2 regions of the Luteibacter sp. W1I16 genome follow, and region 2 is predicted to be linked to the other one. Evidence: riboswitches for the same ligand, from Rfam matches in the RefSeq annotation. Region 2 holds a riboswitch; the other holds the start of a gene.
The links. A riboswitch is a leader RNA that binds a small molecule or an ion and turns the genes downstream of it on or off. The one in region 2 is predicted to bind thiamine pyrophosphate.

Region 1: another riboswitch for thiamine pyrophosphate. It lies ahead of thiC (phosphomethylpyrimidine synthase ThiC); the one in region 2 lies ahead of QFZ41_RS07745 (TonB-dependent siderophore receptor).

The regions. Positions count from the first base shown of each region.
Region 1 covers NZ_JBNDJJ010000001.1:2,832,750-2,842,274, forward strand. Annotated here, with positions in the region: gene QFZ41_RS12510 (glycosyltransferase family 2 protein) at 1-451, shown strand, start outside; gene QFZ41_RS12515 (VirK/YbjX family protein) at 395-1,312, opposite strand; gene QFZ41_RS12520 (REP-associated tyrosine transposase) at 1,589-2,035, opposite strand; gene lpxL (LpxL/LpxP family Kdo(2)-lipid IV(A) lauroyl/palmitoleoyl acyltransferase) at 2,234-3,160, opposite strand; gene waaA (lipid IV(A) 3-deoxy-D-manno-octulosonic acid transferase) at 3,232-4,497, shown strand; gene QFZ41_RS12535 (TolC family outer membrane protein) at 4,546-5,946, opposite strand; gene QFZ41_RS12540 (protein-L-isoaspartate O-methyltransferase family protein) at 5,982-6,641, opposite strand; gene QFZ41_RS12545 (TetR/AcrR family transcriptional regulator) at 6,981-7,646, shown strand; TPP riboswitch at 7,681-7,780, shown strand; gene thiC (phosphomethylpyrimidine synthase ThiC) at 7,860-9,525, shown strand, end outside.
Region 2 covers NZ_JBNDJJ010000001.1:1,736,416-1,745,940, reverse strand. Annotated here, with positions in the region: gene QFZ41_RS07785 (HvfC/BufC family peptide modification chaperone) at 1-670, shown strand, start outside; gene QFZ41_RS07780 (DoxX family protein) at 681-1,151, shown strand; gene bufA2 (BufA2 family periplasmic bufferin-type metallophore) at 1,240-1,509, shown strand; gene bufB (MNIO family bufferin maturase) at 1,569-2,411, shown strand; gene QFZ41_RS07765 (DNA-binding domain-containing protein) at 2,408-3,142, shown strand; gene QFZ41_RS07760 (hypothetical protein) at 3,305-3,880, shown strand; gene QFZ41_RS07755 (XVIPCD domain-containing protein) at 4,456-6,471, shown strand; gene QFZ41_RS07750 (phosphotransferase enzyme family protein) at 6,504-7,637, shown strand; TPP riboswitch at 7,659-7,755, shown strand; gene QFZ41_RS07745 (TonB-dependent siderophore receptor) at 7,814-9,525, shown strand, end outside.

The sequences.
Region 1 (9,525 bases), 1.1 Mb from region 2:
CTGGCGCTGGCAGCCGGACCGGGCGCGGCTCAACCATTACGTGCGGCTATTCGATCGCACGCGTGCGCGGATGAGTGGCCACGAGGTGCACGAGAGCGTCATCGTCGACGGACCGGTGCATCGGCTCGACGCCATCATCGACCACTACGGCGAGCGTGACATCGAAGGCCGCGTCGACAAGGCCAACCGCTATTCATCGTTGCAGGTGCGCGACCGGCACAGGCGGACGCCGCGCTTCCTGCGGTTGCGGATGGTGTTCTATCCCACGGTGGCGTTCGCCCGGTACTACCTCTGGCGCGGCCATTGGCGAGGCGGCTGGGCCGGTTTTGTCGCCGCCCGCGTGCACGCCTTCTACGCGTTCCTCAAGTACGCCAAGCTTTATGAGCTGCGCCGGTCAGGCGGCCAGCGCGACGGCCGCGGCCCGCTCGAAACCGAACGCGGCGACGACTAGCTCGCACACTTCGCGGCGCAAGGCTTCGCGACGGCGGAACTCGCTGCGGCGTTTGCTTTCGATCTCGGATGCATTGCGCACGGGGTCGCGTGGAGGAAGCACGTAGAAGCCATCGTCACCGGCGACGCCATCGGACTCGATCCAGAAGGCGTCGTAGTCCGCCTTCACCTTGTCCGGAATGCCGGCGAAGACGTGGGCGGCATTGCCGATACCGAGCACGCGTTCCACGCCGAAAGCATCGGCCAGCGCACGGATCATCGACAACAAGAGGTTCTTCGGCCGAAGTCCGTGGCATTGCCGCGTGAGGTCGCGAACGACATCGCGCCCGGCGTTGTTCGCGGCGCCTTGAAGGCAACCGATGACAATCGTGCGGCCCTCATCGATGAACGAGATCGTGGCGTACGAAATCTGCAGCCCGCTCTCGTCGGTGAGCGAAAGGCTGAGTTCGCCTTCGCGTCCCCGGCGCAGGGGAGCCTTGACGATCAGCGACAGCAGGCCGCCATCGCGCAAGGTCACGCGCCCGGCCAGCACCTGGCGTTCGCGATAGAGCGTGTGGAAAAACGGACGCGGGAAGTGGGCCAGCGCGAAGTCGTAGTGATCGCGCAGCGCTTTCATGCGGCGCTCCTTGCTCCAAGCCTTGCTGATGTAGCGATGCTGGTAGCGTTCCACCAGCACGGTATCGACGGAGGAAATACCTGCCATCGGCGGCTTCTCCAGAAAGGCCAGCCATGCATCGTGCGCACGCCACCGAGACGCACAACGCAGCGCATAGGTGAGCACCGCGCCGATGGCATGCGTGCGCGTGCTGTGCCATCCGGCACGGCCGCGTAATGATCGCGCGAAACGAAAGAACGACTGCATGGCGAAGGTCCGTCTTGTGGGCATGCCGAACTTTCTACGCTGGCGTTTTTTCGCGAGGCTTTCGTTGTTTCCGACGAAAGGTTCGCCGTTGTGCAGGCGTTATGCACCACGAAAGATCAGGGAAAGTCCGATGAAAGATCGCGGCATGCTGGGAGTCGCATCGGGTGGGAAGCGGCCTCGGCCGCGATCGCGCGCCAGCGCGCTTCCCACCAGGTTGCCGTAGTGCTTGGGGGTGAGAAGCGGCCTTGGCCGCGATAGCTCTTGCGACAGCCACCACTACAACCAAACCGTATTCCAATAGGGGTAATCCAGGACCGAATCGACAAGCCCCGCACGCACCGGATTCGCGACAAGGTACCGGGCCGCCCTCCTGAGATCGCCATCCCTTCTCAGTCCGCAATCATGAAAGCCTTCCTGCCACATCCCCGCCTGTCCGAGCGAACGCGACACTCTTCCCTTGAACCGTGCGACAGCACGCGACAACGGTTCGTCGCCAAGTTCGACGAGGCCATGCCAGTGGTCGGGCATCACCACCCAGGCGACACATGTCGACAGTGGCCAGGTTTTCGGGTCGTGGCATATGCGTGCGACCGAGCGCGCTGCATCGTGCTGGAGGAAAAGTGGAATGCGAGACGCGGTTGTCGTCGTGACGAGATACGTTCGTCCGGGTTCGGAGAATCGTCCGCGGCGGAGGCTTTTGCTGTGGGGTGGAGGATTTTTCATTCCTCCACGGTCATTCAAACGCGGGAGTGGGGAACAGAGGGTGTGGGTGTGGTGTTGGGTAGGGGAAGCCTGTCGCGCGCAAGCGCGCTTCCCACCAGGTTGTCGTGGTGCTTGGGGTGGGAAGCGGCCTGGGCCGCGATCGCGCGCCAGCGCGCTTCCCACCCGCGCGCTTCCCACACGAAGAAGGCAGCCGGTGGCTTAGTAGATTTTCGGTTCGCCGGGGGGGCGCGTTTTGAATCGCTTGTGGACCCAGAGGTATTGCTCCGGGGCCTCGCGGGCCATTTGTTCGATCTGCGCGTTGACACGCGCGGTGTCGAAGGCGGCGTCCTTGCTGGGGAAATCTTCCAGCGGGGCGGCGAGGCGCATGGCATAACCCGCGTCGCCGGGCAGGCGGCGGTGGAAGAAAGGAATCACCAGCGCGCCGGAGAGGCGGGCAAGGTGGTGCGTCGCCGTGATCGTCGCCGCCGGTACGCCGAAGAACGGAACGAAGACGTTGTCCTTGCTGCGCATGTCCTGGTCGGGCGCATACCAGAGCGTGCCGCCCGATTTCAGGTACTTCACCGTGCCGCGGATATCGTCTTTCTCGAACATCGCGTCGGCGTAGTGCAGGCGCGAGCGGAGGACGGTGAATTCGAAGACGTCCGAATCCATCCGCCGGTACATGCCGGCGATGCGGATGCGCTGCGAGACGAGACGCGCGCACAGTTCCAGGTGCGAGAAGTGTCCGCCGACGAGCAGGACGCCGCGGCCCTCGCGGCGCGCGGCCTCGAGATGTTCCAGCCCTTCCACCGTGACCGGCACCCGTGCGATGGCGCGGTCGGAACCCATCCAGCCGAGGGCGAATTCGGCCAGCATCATGCCGACATCGCACAGGTTGGCGCGGACCAGCGCCTGTTGCGCGGACGGGTCCAGTTCGGGAAAGCAAAGCGCGATATTGGTCGCCGCGATCCGCCGGCGCTCCGGATTCAGGTGCAGGGCAAGGCGGCCCGCCAACCGGCCCAGGCGCATCAGCAGGCGGAAGGGCAGGTGCGCGATCAGCCAGATGAAGGCCACGCCGAGCCACGCCGGCCAATGTCGGGGCGTGAGCAGGCGGCGCGTGAGGTGGGGGCGGGGCATACCGGGCATGGCCGGTCATTGTAACGAATGGGGGCGGCTATACTGCCCGGTCGATGGCAATACCAGGGATCCGCGTGCTCCTGCGCCTGCTCTACAACTTCGCCATGTACCTGTTCACGCCGCTGGTGATGCTCCGCCTGATGGCGCGTGGCATGCGTTACGGCGACTACCACGTGCGCTGGCGCGAGCGCTTCGGCCGCTTCCGCGAACCGCGCCTGACGGGTTGCCTCTGGGTACACGCGGTATCGGTGGGTGAGGTCAACGCCGCCGAGCCGCTGGTGAAGGCGCTGATGGAGGCCTATCCGCAAGCCCCGATGCTCGTGACGACGGTGACCCCGACGGGTTCCGAGCGGGTCCGCCAGCTTTTCGGCGACAGCGTGCACAGCGTCTACCTGCCCTACGACCTCCCCTTCGCGGTGAAGCGTTTCCTGCGCAGCACCCGGCCGCGGCTGGCGGTGATCGTGGAAACGGAAATCTGGCCGAACCTCTACTTCGCCTGCCGCCGCCACGGTATCCCTCTGTTGATCGCCAACGCGCGACTCTCCGAGCGCTCGCTGCGCGGTTACGCGCGAATGAGCTCGCTGGTGAAGCGCGCGTTGCGTTGCGTCAGCCATATCGCAGCGCAATCGCGCACGGATGCGGCGCGCTACCGCCTGCTGGGCGCGGAGCCCAGCCAACTCACCGTGTGCGGCAACCTGAAGTTCGACATGCCCGTGCCGCAGGCCGCGTTGGAGGCGGGCACGGCGATGCGCGAAGCCTGGGGAACGGGCCGCCCCGTGTGGATCGCCGCCAGCACCCACGAAGGCGAAGAGATGTGCGTGCTGGAAGCCCACCTCGACGTGATGCGCCGCCTGCCCGACGCCTTGTTGCTGATCGCGCCGCGCCACCCCGAACGGTTCAAGGCGGTCGAAGCCTCCGTGCGCAGCCTTGGCTTCCAGGTGGCCACGCGCAGTGGCGACGGCATTCCCAGCCATACCACGCAGTGCTTCGTCATCGACTCGATGGGCGAGTTGCTGCGCTTCTTCGCCGCGGCCGATGTCGCCTTCGTCGGTGGAAGCCTGGTCTCGATCGGCGGCCACAACGTGCTGGAGCCCGCGGCGCTGGGCAAGCCCGTGCTGGTCGGCCCTTACACGTTCAACTTCGAGGAAATCACGCAGGCGCTGCTGGACGAAGAAGGTGGCCAGCGTGTCCCCGATGGCGACGCGCTCGGCGAACAGGTGTTGTCGCTGCTACGCGATCCAAAGCGCCGTGAACACATGGGCGAGAGGGCGCGTCATGTGTTCGACAGCGAGCGGGGTTCGGTCGGCAAGGTGATGAAGCTGGTCGACAGCCTGCTGCAGGAATAAAAAAACGGGCCCAGCGGGCCCGTTTTTTCGTTCATCGCCTGCCCTGGATCACTGCAGCAGCGCGTTGATCGCTTCCAGGTCCTTCACGTCCACCGTGCCCGCGGTCTGCTTGAGCAGCAGCTTGTCGAGGATGAACTGGTGGCGCGCCTGCGAGTAGTCGCTGAGCGCCTGGGTGAGGTTCTGCTGCGCGATCAGCACGTCGACGATGGTGCGCGTGCCGACTTCGAAACCGGCCTGCGTGGCGTCGCGTGCGCTCTCAGACGATTCGACCGCGGCCTTGGTGGCCTCGACCTTGCTGATGCCGGCGACGACCGAGCGGTAGAAGTTCAGCGTGTCGCGCACGACCTGGCGACGGGTGGACTCCAGGGAATCCTGCGCCGAGTCACGCTGGTAGATCGATTGGCGGACGCGGGACTGGGTCAGGCCGCCGGAGAAGATCGGCACGCTCAGGGTCAGGCCCACGGTGGTGGCGCCACGGCCGTTGTTACCCGTGCCGAGCGTGCCCGCGGTGGACGCGGTACCGGCGTTCTGCGTCCATGCCGTGCTCTTGCTGTAGCCGACCGAGGCATCGAGCGTGGGCAGGTGGCCCGCGCGTGCGGACGAGATGCTGTGCTCCGCCGACTCCACGTTGTACTGCGAGGCGATGATGGTCGGATTGCTCTTGACCGCCTCGGCCACCCAGGCTTTCGGATCGTTGGGCGAGGGCGCATCCATCGGCAGCTGCTCGCGCAGCTTCTTCAGGTTGTCGGCTGGCTTGCCGGTGATCTGGGTCAGTGCCTCGCGTGAATCCGCCAGCGTGTTCTCGGCGGTGATCACGGCGGCGACCGCGGTATCGTGCTGCGCCTTGGCGTCCTGCACGTCGGTGATCGCCGAGAGGCCGACGTCGAATCGCTGCTGGGCCTGTTCGAGCTGGCGGGCCAGCGCCTGCTCGTTCGCCTTGGCGAAGGTCAGGGCGTCGTCGTTGGTCAGCACCTGGAAATACGCGGTGGCGACGCGGGTGGCGAGTTGCTGCAAAGCGGCTTCGTAGGTGGCGTCCTGCGCCTCCGACGAGGAGCGCGCCGCCTTCAGGTCGGCGTACTTGCTGAAGTCGACCACGCTCTGGCTGATGGTGGCGCCCAGCTCGCGGGTGCGGGTGTGGCCCGCGTCGGAGGTGAGCACCGGGTTGCCGGCGCCGTCGACCACGGGGTTGCCCGCGGCATCGGTGACGATCGAGCGGGAGGGGCCGTTCGGGTCGCTCTGGTTAAGGCTGAGCTGGGCGGTGATCTGCGGCAGCAGCAACGCGCGGGCCTGCGCCACGCCCTCGCCGGTGGCGAGACGGGTGGAATCGGCCTGTGACAGCACCGGGTCGTTGGCCCGGGCCTGCCGGTAGGCGTCGAGCAAGTCTTCCGCATGGCTCGCGAACGGCATCGCGGCCAATGCCAGCGCGACGGTGAGCAGCTTCAAGCGCATGGTTTCGCCTCGTGGGTGATTGGGAATCTGGTGGGTCAGAGCACGAAGCGCTTCACCGGCGCGGCATGCGCCAGGTAGGGAAGGTCCGTTTCGAACAGCGATTCCTCGCGGAAGCGGCCTTCACCCTCATGGGTGAGCAGGACCGCCGTTTGTGCGGGGGAATCGCCGCGTACCACGAACATGCGCCCGCCAGGCTTCAGCCAGCGCACGAACTTCTCGGGGACCGTGTGCACGGCTCCCGTGACCACGATGGCGTCGAAAACGCCCGTGGGCTTGTAACCGTTGACGGCCTCGGCGGTGTCCAGCGCGATGTTCGTCACCGCAGCGGCGGCCAGGCGCTGGCGCGCTGCCTCCACGAAATCGGCATGCATGTCGATGCTGGTGACCTTGCCGGCCAGGCGGGCGAGACAGGCGGTCAGGTAACCCGAGCCGGTGCCGATCTCCAGGACCTCGTCGGTCTTGTTGAGCGCCAGGGCCTGGAGCACGCGGCCCTCGATCACCGGCTTCATCATCACCTCGCCGTGGCCAAGGGGCAGCGTGAGGTCGGCGAATGCCACGTTCCGGTGAGCCGGCGCCACGAAATCCTCGCGACGCACGCTCTTCAGGGTCTCGAGGACGTCGGCGTCGAGGACTTCCCAGGGGCGAACCTGGTTTTCGACCATGTTCTGCCGCGCCTGCTCGAAATTCATCGCCATGTGTTGGATCCCGTACGAAAGCTGCAAAAAGATTCGGAAGGATAAGCGCTTAGCGCCCGTTTTCCCATTGTGTTAAGGCTGCGGTGCCGACGCCGTCCGGCGAAGTGCCGGAAGTCACCGGACCGGGCTGACGGAAGTCATGGTTCCCGCCATCGGGAGCTACGCTGGCGCCTGAACGGGTGCCGGCGCCCCGCCTTGGCCGCCATGGGTAACCGCCCGAACGCCCCCATTTGTCATTCTAAGGTAGACGGGCGGTACAACCAGTGTTTTCAGCATGCTGGAAATAACTGAACCGCTGCGTATAATAAAGTCATAATCTCTGTTTGTGAAGGTGCAGCCATGAACGCCAGCCCGAAACTGAAGACCCAGGGTCCGGGGCGTCCGAAGGACATGGAGAAGCGCGCGGCCATCCTCGACGCGGCCAAGTCGCTCTTCACCCATGGCGGCTTCGCCGGTACCAGCATGGACGCCGTCGCGGCTTCCGCCGGCGTATCCAAGCTCACCGTGTACAGCCATTTCGGCGACAAGGACAACCTCTTCCGCGAGGTGATCCGCGCGCATGTGCAGGAACGCCTGCCGGACGACCTCTTCGACTTCAATCCGGGCGCCGACATCCGCGTCACCCTGACCAACATCGCCAGCCGTCATGCGGCGATGGAAACCAACACGGAATCGGTGGGCACCTTCCGCGCGATCCTGTCCGACTGCCAATCGGGCGGCAATCCGCGTTTCGGCCGCCTGGTCTGGGAAGAGGGTCCCGCACGCATGCATAAGCTGATGCAGCGCCTGCTGGAGGGCGCCGCTTCGCGTGGCCAGCTCGATATCCCCGACGTGTCCCGCGCCACCACGCAATTCCTCGCCCTGCTCAAGGGCGACCTGCTGATCCGCCGTCTCTTCGGTTGCGAAGACTGCGCCGTGCAGTTCGCCGAAGAGGTCAAGGCCAACGCCCTGGCCGCGGTGGACATGTTCATGCGCGCGTATTCGCCGCGCCACGTGAGCGTCTGACGCTCGCTTCCCGGCTCGCTTCGTGGTTGAATCCCCGGCGAAGCGGGGGTGCCCATGCGATACGCGCGGGCTGAGAGAGTCCCTTCGAACCTGATCCGGTCCGTACCGGCGTAGGAAGCTTCGTCCACGGTCGACGTGCGTGCCCCTGGGGCGTGTCGCGCCTCGTGACGGCGCCGTCCGCTTCTCCCTTCCCCTGTGAGGAACGAGAAGCCGATGAACGCCATGCCCACCGACCTGGCCCGCGCCGCGCGCGAGCTGTCGCAGTCCGTTACCGCGCCGATGGCCGGTTCCCGCAAGATCCATGTCACCGGCAGCCGGGCCGACCTGCGCGTACCGATGCGCGAGATCGCCCAGGCCGCCACGCCGACGCTGTTCGGTGGTGAGGACAATCCGCCGATCGTCGTCTACGACACCTCCGGCCCCTACACCGATCCCACTCACGTGGTGGACCTGGCCGCCGGTCTACCGACGCCGCGCGCCGCATGGATCGCCGAACGTGGCGATGTCGAGCGGCTCGACGGGCTCTCCTCGAGCTTCGGACGTGGCCGCGCCATCGACCCGCGGCTGGACGCCATCCGCTTCGCGTCCACGCGCGCGCCGCTACGGGCGAAGGCCGGCGCCAACGTCACCCAGATGCACTACGCCCGGCGCGGCATCGTTACCCCCGAGATGGAGTACATCGCCATCCGCGAGAACCAGTGCATCGACGCGCTCGCCGACAGCGCGCTGCGCATGCAGCATCCTGGCGAGGCCTTCGGTGCGTCGTTGCCGAAGCGGATCACGCCGGAGTTCGTGCGGGACGAGGTGGCGCGCGGCCGCGCGATCATTCCCGCCAACATCAATCACCCGGAAGCGGAGCCGATGATCATCGGCCGCAACTTCCTGACCAAGGTCAACGCCAACATCGGCAACAGCGCGGTGAGTTCGGGCATCGCCGAGGAAGTGGAAAAGCTGGTCTGGGCGATCCGCTGGGGCGGCGACACGGTGATGGACCTCTCCACGGGCAAGCACATCCACGAGACGCGGGAATGGATCATCCGCAATTCGCCCGTGCCCATCGGCACCGTGCCGATCTATCAGGCACTGGAGAAGGTCGACGGCGTGGCGGAGGACCTCACCTGGGAGATCTTCCGCGACACGCTGGTCGAGCAGGCCGAGCAGGGCGTGGATTACTTCACGATCCACGCGGGGGTGCTGCTGCGCTTCGTACCGCTCACGGCGAAACGCGTCACGGGTATCGTTTCCCGTGGGGGCTCGATCATGGCCAAGTGGTGCCTCGCCCATCATCGCGAGAATTTCCTCTACACGCATTTCGAGGACATCTGCGAGATCATGAAGGCGTACGACGTGTCCTTCAGTCTCGGTGACGGATTGCGTCCGGGTTGCGTGGCCGACGCGAACGACGCCGCGCAGTTCGGCGAACTGGACACCCTGGGCGAACTCACGCAGCTGGCCTGGAAGCACGACGTGCAGTGCATGATCGAAGGCCCCGGGCACGTGCCCATGCATCTCATCAAGGAGAACATGGAGCGTCAGCTGGAGAAGTGCCACGAGGCGCCGTTCTACACGCTGGGGCCGCTCACCACCGATATCGCGCCCGGCTACGACCACATCACCAGCGCGATCGGCGCGGCGATGATCGGCTGGTTCGGCACCGCCATGCTTTGCTATGTCACTCCGAAGGAACACCTCGGCCTGCCCAACCGGCAGGACGTGCGCGATGGCATCATCGCGTACAAGATCGCGGCGCACGCGGCCGACCTCGCCAAGGGCCATCCGGGCGCGCAGGTGCGCGACAACGCCTTGTCGAAGGCCCGTTTCGAGTTCCGCTGGGACGACCAGTTCAACCTCGGCCTGGACCCGGACAAGGCGCGCGAAT
Region 2 (9,525 bases):
CGCCCCCGCGGGCCACGCCGCTTTCGCCGTGTATCGCAATACCGTCATGCGCGCCTGCCTCGATGCGCTGGAAGCGAACTTCCCCGCCGTGCTTTGCCTGGTCGGACGCGACTGGTTTCGTGCCGCGGCGGGTATCCATGCCAGGGAATCGTTGCCGGAAGATCCACGGCTCGCTCGTTATGGAGACGACTTTCCGGCGTTCCTCGAGGCCTTCGAGCCGGCGGCGGGCTTGCCTTACCTGGCGGACGTGGCTCGCCTCGATCGGCTTTACAACGAAAGTCGCGACGCCGCCGACGCGGAGCCGCTGGACACGGATCGTCTCGTCGGAGTGGCACCGTCCGTGCTGGCGGCCACCCGTCTGCACATCCATCCGGCGACGCGATGGCTTGCGTCACCTTTCCCCGCGCTCTCGATCTGGCGACCGAGCCGGAATGGCGTCGCTGTCGGTGGCGAGCTGGCGTGGCAACCGGAATGCTCGATCGCCGTGCGCGTGGCCGGCGAGGTCAGCATGCTTCCCGCGTCACGTGCCGAACTGACCTTGCTCGAAGCCTGCCGTCGTGGCGCGACGATGGGCGAGGCCGCCGCCACGGTCGCCACGGCACATCCCGATGCTTCCATCGAACTCACCGTTTCCGGACTGTTGCGGTCCGGCGCTTTCGCCCATCCCTGAAGGACTTGCCATGGCATCGACCACCCTTGCCGTCAACGCGCGCCGGTCGCCGCGTTCGCGCTGGAACGCACTCGCCGACCGCGTGGAGCGTTCGATCGGACACGATTTCCTGGCCCTCGTCGCGAGGCTCTCCATCGCCGCCATCTTCTTCCAGTCGGGCCGCACGAAGGTGGAAGGTTTTCTTACCGTCACCGAGGGCACGTACGAGTTGTTCCGCAGCGAGTACAAGGTTCCGCTGATTCCGCCCGAGATAGCCGCGCACCTGTCCGCCGGTGTCGAGACCTTCGTGCCGATCCTGCTCGTGTTGGGGCTGGCCACGCGTTTGTCAGCCTTCGTCCTGCTCGGAATGACCACGGTGATCGAGGTTTTCGTCTATCCGGACGCCTGGCCCACCCACCTGTCCTGGGCGGCTATCCAGCTCTACCTCGTCGCCCGCGGTGGCGGTCGCCTTTCTGTCGACCGTGCCCTTGGCATCCGCTGAAAAAAAGCGTATCCAGCTGTAACCGGATGTCTCGTCACGGCGAATCCGTCCATGCCATCCCGGCATTCCTTTCGTACGGAGAACGACCATGCATACCGCCACCCACAGCATCGCCGCGGCCGCCGCCATCTTCGCCGTGTCGGCCGCCGCGATCTCGGCGCCGGCCCACGCCGCTGAACAGGCCGCCGGCAAGACCGTGCACTGCTATGGCATCAACAGCTGCAAGGGCACGTCCGATTGCAAGTCGGGCAACCACGAGTGCAAGGGCCAGAACGACTGCAAGGGCCAGGGCTTCAAGGCCGTGTCCGTGCAGGAGTGCACGGCGCAGGGCGGCAGCACCACGCCACCGGCCAAGTAAAGGTTTTCGACCATCGCCCGGCTGCCTGTCGGCCGGGCATTTCGTTCGCGGAGCGTGTCATGTCCCATCCATCGCCGACCCCGTTCCATGGATTCGGACTCGGCTTGCGCATTCCGCACTACACCGATTTCCTGGAGACGCCACAGCCGGTCGATTTTCTCGAGGTGATCTCGGAAAACTTCATGGTCGAAGGCGGCAAACCACTCGATGTGCTCATGCGCGTTCGCGAGCGCTACCCCGTGGCATTGCACGGCGTGTCGATGAACATCGGTTCGTCCGACGGCGTCGACATCCCCTATCTGCGCCGCCTGCGTCGACTGGCGGATCGTATCGAACCGCTATGGGTTTCGGACCATCTGTGCTGGACGGGCATCGACGGCCACAATTCGCACGACCTGCTTCCGTTGCCCTATACCGGCGAAGCGCTCGCCTTGGTCGCGGCCAACATACATGCCGTACAAGATGCATTGGGCCGTGCCCTGGTACTCGAGAATCCATCGACCTATCTCGACTTTCCCGAGACGGCCATGGGTGAGGCGGCCTTCCTCCACGAACTCTGCGATCGCACCGGTTGCTTCCTGCTTCTGGATGTGAACAACATCTACGTCAGCGCGACGAACCACGGCTTCGATCCTGACGACTGGATCGAACGTCTTCCGCTGGATCGCGTGCGCCAGGTACACCTCGCTGGCCACAGTCAGGGGCGCGACATGCTCGTGGACACACATGACACGCCCGTGCCCGATCCGGTATGGGCGTTGTATACGCGTTTCGTCGAGCGGCTCGGCGATGTCGCCGTGATGATCGAACGTGACGACAGCATCCCGCCCCTTCCCGAACTGCTGGCGGAAGTCGCTCACGCGCGCGATCTCGCCGATGCCGTTCGCCAGCGCGCCGCATGAATCTGCGCGACCGCCAGCGCGCCTTCGCCTCCGCGCTGTTCGCGGGAACCGTTCCCGAGGATATCGATCCTCGCGGCATGTCGGTCTACGCCGCCAACTACCGCTGCCAACTGGTGGCGTGTCTGCGTGACACCTATGGAAAAACGGCGCTATGGCTGGGCGATGACGTCTTCGATGCGGTGGCGTCGCGCTACGTCGAGAGGCATATCCCTTCGTCATGGACGCTGGACGCGTATGGCGAATCGTTCGTGCTGTTTCTCGAACAGTCCTATCCTGCCGACGATGAAGTGGCCGAACTGGCGTGGCTGGACTGGCATCTGCGCCGGGCGTTCTCAGGACCGGACGCCGAGACCATCGGGGTAGGGGACCTCGCGGCCGATGACTGGGATCGCGTGGAAATCGACTTCGTGCCGACCTTGCGCTTCCGCCCCATGCGAAGCAACGCCGTCGCCATCTGGCGCGCGATCGCCGATGGCGTCGCCCCTCCGGCACCTGTCACCGTAGAGCAAGGCGTGGGCGCACGCGTGTGGCGCAATGGCCTTTCGCCCCAGTTCGCCAGCATGACGGCGGACGAATCCGCCTGTCTCGATCTTGCCCTCACCGGGGCCAGCTTCGGCGAACTCTGCGAATACCTCGGACGCACGCACGACCCTGAGCGCACGGCACGTATTGCCGGTGGCTGCCTCGGCGCGTGGACGGCCGAAGGCATGATTCGCGGGTTACGCCGCTGAGACGAGTTCGTATCCGGGTTGACCTGAATCAATGAATGCTTCTTTCGTCATCAATGTTTCATACGCAGTATTTGCAGTTTTTCAGAACCCTTCTATTGCGGTTGAATCCAAAAGGTGAGTTCATGCCTGCCATGCAGGAGTAGCTGATCTGGAGGATCGCAAATGACATCGTACAAACCCAATCCGGAACTTGCCGGACCGCTATACGGAAAGGACCCATGGCCCTTGCGATTTCACACGCACGGCTTTGGCGCGGTCTGTTTCAACACACTCGCCTGCAGCATCATTTATCACGGTCATGAGTTCGGCACACGCAAGTTGGACGCGTACGCTGAGGTCCAAGATGGACCCTCCGGTCCACCGCCCGCTGACGATTGGCGGGACGACTGGACGGGAAGTCACAGCTTCGTCGCTGTATCAGGACAAACGTTTTCTGGCCCGTTGGAGCTTCATTGGACGTCAATGGATGGCGCCGAGCATGCCGCACTGATTGACTTTGATGAGATGTTTAGTGAACGCCTCGTTCTTCATGTCGTGCGCCGCGATGAGGTGAAGGAGGCTTGGCTTAATGCAGCGTCAATATCTCCTGTCAGTCCTGACATCCTCGTAGAGGTCAACGATCGCGTCGTTAGCGTTTTTATGCGGGCGATGGTAGCGACAGAGGCCGAGCAGGTTCCTGGGAACAGCTTTAGCCATTTCCGCAATGACTTGATTCGGGCGTGGACAAGAACCTATTGAGCAGGGAGTGCTCGAAGTGACAAATATTCGTACAAGCGTTGATGGTTTTCCTGACGACAGAGTCGGGCATGAGTTGATGAGCCCAAGGCACATGGCGCTCTACAAGGAAGCCAGTGAAGCCCTGGCGGATTTCAAGGTTCCAGTTCTGGTGAACGCGGGGAATGCTCACGAGAAGCTCTATGTGGTGGCGTTCGATGGGACGCGGCCAAGTGCATGCCCGTTACGTCGAAGGCCCGGGTACTCAGGCGCAAAGGATCGAGAGGTGGGGAGACTCGCTTACTGGGCGTAGTTACGAATCAAATATTGAGAAGGCTTACGATGATCTGGTTGTCAAGGCTAACGAGTGGAGGCTGAAGGATCCAGCTGCGATCGTCCGCGTCCACAGCATTGGCTTTAGTCGAGGTGCCAGCCAAGTGCCGGCATTTGCGAGGCTCGTTCATGAGAACGGGATACCGGACCTTAGTAGTAGGGTTAGTGCGATTGACGGAACCATTAGCTACCAACGTTATATCGCCCCGCCGGGGAAGGTTGTTCAAGCAGTCGGCCTATTCGACCCAGTAGCCACCGGCGCCCCGATGAACTTCGATCGCCGCCTACCCCCGTCGGTCGTCTCCGGCCTCCAGATCACCGCCGCCGACGAACGCCGCATGGCGTTCCCTTCCGACCAGATCATTCTTCCGGGTCGATCGGCTGACGGTCGCTTCCTCAACATCATGGTGCACGGTGCCCATTCGGACGTGGGAGGTGGTTACCTCCGTAACGGCGCATCGACTCTCTGCGGCAACCTTATGCGTGATTACTGCAATGCGCTTCGTGACGAGCCGTATCTCCAGAGGGAACCCGTTCCGGCGGACCAGCGCATGAATGTCATTCATCACTCGAACAAGGGTATGGATGTGTTTCGGTTCGATCCTCGGGAAGCCACGCGTGGCAAGCCCAGCGGCACGAACGAGCGGCTTGCGCCCCGTCACGTCGAGCATGCTGGACCGGCGCCGCATGGGCCGCTGCCGGTGGATCGGACGTTGCTAAAAGGTCTGACATACGTCGATGGAAGTCCTGGGATGAACATCGTGGCGCCGTCCCAGCCTGAGACAACATCGTCCGATGACATGCGTAGAGCGGGACGGCCGCATCCTATGGCGAGTCCTGTTCTTCGGCGGGTGGGTGTCGCAGGGACCGTAGTGGATGTCGGTTTAACAGCCGCATCAGTTTTGAAGAATGACCTCGACGGGAACATTACGGCTGCGGACTCCCACCTCGTGCACGCCCTTAGTCGGAACGCTGCCGGCTGGGCCGGCGCCCAATCCCTCATGTCAGCCGGCGCCGCCCTGGGCATCGAGTCCGGCCCAGGCATGTTCGTCACCGGTGCCATCGGCGGGGTCGCCGGCTTCGTGGCGGGCGACAAGATCGCAGATGCCTACGACCAGTACCGCATCCGCAATCAGAACGATTCGCACGGCAACACCTGGCATCACGACGACCGGCAAGGATGGACGATCGACGTCCCACCCCTGCCGGATCATCCACGTGGGCAACGGCTGTTCGCGGATGCCGCCCTGTCCAGTCAGTTGTCCTACCAGGCCAGCAATAGGGCGGTCGAGTTGGCCTTGGGTAATGAGTACCCGGCACGCGATCCGTTCGTCCAGCCGGCGTCACCCGCCGACACGCCCAGCCTCCGTGAGGCCCCCTGGACGCATCAGACGCAAACGCACCAGTGGACGCGGCAGGTAACCGACCAGCGGCTCGAGCACGGCATGACCCGCTCCCATGTGGAGGTGGCGAGTCCACAGCGTGCGGCGGAACTGGATCGTCTTGCGGAACGCACGATCCAGCAGAACATCGCGGAGTCGTCGCTCGGTGTCGCCCAGCGCTATCAGCTTGCCTACGAGCGGGAAGGGTGGGATCGGCATGGGCCCATGCCCGAGGCCGTCGCCCATGCCGTGGCGCGGCCCGCCGACCAGATCCTCGCGTCGGACGGCCACACCTATACGCACGGTCGTGACCGCCAGTGGTCCCGCGACACGCTGCTTGGAAGCCGCTCCGCTCACGAGAACCTGCGTGAGGAACTGGATGCGTCGGAGCGCGTAGCCCAAGGACTGAAGAAGGGCGTAGACAGCGTGGCCCTGGCTCATCCGCACGTCGCCCCCGCGTTGCCGACACGGCTGGACGATCCCAACCATCCCGATCACGCCTTCTTCAAGGAAATCCGGGGACACGTGGTCGAACTGGACAGGAGCCTCAACCGTTCCCCGGACCATCACACCGACAACATCGCATCGGCACTGACCGTGCAGGCACGGGCCGATGGCCTCAGTCACGTCGACCGGATCGCCCTATCCGCCGATGGCCAGGCGATGTGGGCCTCGCAAACCCCGGCAGGACGCAAGGACCACGTCTTCGACCTGACCACGAAGGTGCCGACTGCGGAAGCGAGCACGCCGATGGAGCAAAGCGGGGCGAAGTGGCCTGAAGCCATGCAGCAGTTCCAGGGGCATGAGCAGGAACTGGCACAGACCCAACAGCAATCGTTGGAGCGCGCTCAGGCCGAGAACCAGGCCCAATCCATGAGCGGTCCCGTCATGAGGATGTAAGAGCACGGTGGCCATAAGGCTAAACTGCACCGATGATCGACGACGCGCATCTCGCCCATGGGCTCGCGGGTGACCACCTGGAGCCCGACTGGCCGCCGCTGACGGTAGACGAGGTCGTCGCCGTCGTGGCTCGCGTGCCGGCGCTTGGCTCGTTGCTCTCCATCGACTGGCGTAGCCCGCGGCCGCTCTCGGCGGCCGCGCTGGCGACGACATCGTCGGGCCGGGTGTTCGTGAAGCGACATCACCGGAGCGTGCGCGACACGCATGCGCTGGGCGAAGAGCACCGATTCACCGATTTCCTACGGGCGAAGGGCATCCCGGTACCGCGCGTTCTCCGCGATGGTTCGGGCGAGTCCGTGTTCATCGAAGGCGATTGGGTCTTCGAGTTGCACGAGCCCGCACGTGGCGTGGATGCTTACCGCGATGCGTTCTCATGGTCGCCCATCGGCGGCGTGCGGCACGCCCGTGCCGCTGGCGCCATGCTCGCGCGCCTGCATGCCGCGGCGGAGGATTTCCACGCGCCACAACGCGGCACGCATATCCTAATCGCACGCGCGGAGATCCTCGCCTCGCCAGATCCTCTCGCGGCGATCGCTTCACAGTTGTCCGCGCGGCCGGCTCTGGCCGCCTATCTCGGCGAGCGCAACTGGCGAGCGGAGATCGGTGCGGCGGTCGAGCCCTGGCATGCCCGGGTGGCCGATGCCCTGCGGACGCAGCCGCCTCTCTGGACACACGGGGACTGGCATGTTTCCAACCTCTGCTGGAGCGGGACGGACGGCGACGCGGACATCACGGACGTGCTGGATTTCGGCTTGTCTGCCGTGACTTTCGCCTTGTTCGACCTAGCCACCGCCATCGAGCGCAACGCGATCGCCTGGCTCGACGTCGAGCGAGGCGATATCGCCCGTCACGACCTCGCACTGGCCATCGTCGAGGGATACCGCTCCGTCAGGTCGTTGGACACGGCCCAACTCCACATCTTGGCGAACCTCCTGCCCATTGTCCATCTGGATTTCGCCCTGTCCGAAGTGGAGTATTTCGAAGGGATCACCCACCGCCGCGACCACGCCGACGTGGCTTACCACACCTTCCTGCGTGGCCACGCCGCCTGGTTCACCGGCGTCCACGGGCAGGCCCTGCTCGCGGCCATTCGCGGCATTGCCTGACATTTCGTGGTTCAATAGACGTTCTAGAAGCGGGGGTGCCCGGCGAACGCCAGGCTGAGAGAGTCCCTTGGAACCTGACCCGGTTAATACCGGCGTAGGGAGCTTGCAGAGCCATGGAATCCCCCTCGGGGTGACCTGGTTCGCCGTCGCTTCGTCCGTGAACCCCGAAGACGACGATGACCCTCACCCGTACCCCGCTCGCCCTGGCCCTGCTTTCCCTTGTCACCGTGGCACACGCCACGGACGATGCCTCGTCGCAGCCGCAGCAAGCGCGCACGCTGCCCACCGTGGACGTCCACGCGACCACCGCCGGCGGGTACCGCGCCGCCGATTCCCAGCTCGACACCTTCGGCAGCTTCGGCAATGCACCGTTGCACGACACCCCGGCGGCAATCACCGTCATCACCCGGGCGCAGATCGACGACCGCCAGCCGCGTTCGCTGAGCGAACTGGTGCGCGGCGACGCCGCCATCAACGATAACTACGCGCCGGTGGGCTACTACCAGGATGTCTCCATCCGCGGCTTCCCGCTGGACCTCGCCACCGGTTTCCGCTTCAACGGCATGATCATGTCCGCGGAACAGTTGCTGGCGCTCGAAGGCAAGGACCGCGTCGAGGTGTTGAAGGGGCTCGGCGGCCTCGAGGCCGGCGTGGTCGAGCCGGGCGGCCTGGTCAACTACGTAAGCAAGCGTCCGGCGGACGTCCATACGGTGACCGTCGGCACCGATTCGCACGGATCGAACTACGAGGCCCTGGATCTGGGGGCGTGGTTCTCGCCGTCATTCGGCGTGCGCGTGAACGCGGCGAACGAGAAGACGCACTCCTACATCGAGCATGCCGATGGCCGGCGCAGCTTCCTGTCGATCGGCGCCGACTGGAAGATCACGGACAAGGCCACGCTGCTGCTGGACACCGATTACCAGACCAGCGGCCAGCGTTCCGCCTCCGGTTATCAGTTGCTTGGTGGCACGACCCTGCCCGCGCATCCGAGCCGCACGGCGTTGCTCGGCTACCAGTCGTGGCAGCGTCCGGTCGGCATCCACTCGAGCAACACGTCGTTGCGCTTCAACTATCGCTTCAATGACAACTGGAACGCACAGGTTTCGGCTGGCCACAGTCATACCGTGATCGACGACAACGTCGCCTTCGCGTACGGTTGCTTCTACGCGGCCTCCTGCGCTTCAGGTGCCACACCCGGTTATTTCTTCGCGCCCAATGGCGACTACGACGTCTACGACTTCCGCAGCCCGGACGACACCCGGCAGAACGACGAAGTGCGCGGCGTGCTCACGGGTACGTTCGCGACGGGCGCCCTGGACCACGAGGTCAATCTGGGCGCCTCGGCTTTCCGGCGCACGGTCGATCAGCGCCCCTATGTCTACGACTACGTGGGCACCGCCAATATCGATGACTGGGTCGTGCCTCCCTTCGACCCATCACCGAACCAGCCCGGTCCTTCCGCGCGGCGTCTCACCAGTTGGCAGCGCACGCTGTTCGCCATCGACCGCGTCCATCTCGGCGAGGCGTGGCAAGTGCTCGCGGGCGCGCGCTTCGTTCGCCTGAACGAGCGTGCATACGACGATGCCGGGGCACTCGAGCGGACGACGCGGATGACCAGGACGTTGCCGCAGGCGGCGGTCCTCTGGCAGCCGAACGCACCACTCACGACCTACGTGAGTTATGGCGAAGGCCTGTCGCTGGGCCGCGAGGCGCCTTACTGGACGTCGAACGGGGGAACGACTCTCGCGCCGCTGCATTCGCGCCAGGTCGAGGCCGGCGTGAAGTACGCGGTCAACGATGCGCTCGACGTGCAGGCGGCCGTCTACCGCATCCGCCAGTCGTACCAGTTCGCGCGTTCTGACGACACGGCGGAAGGTTTCACCTTCGT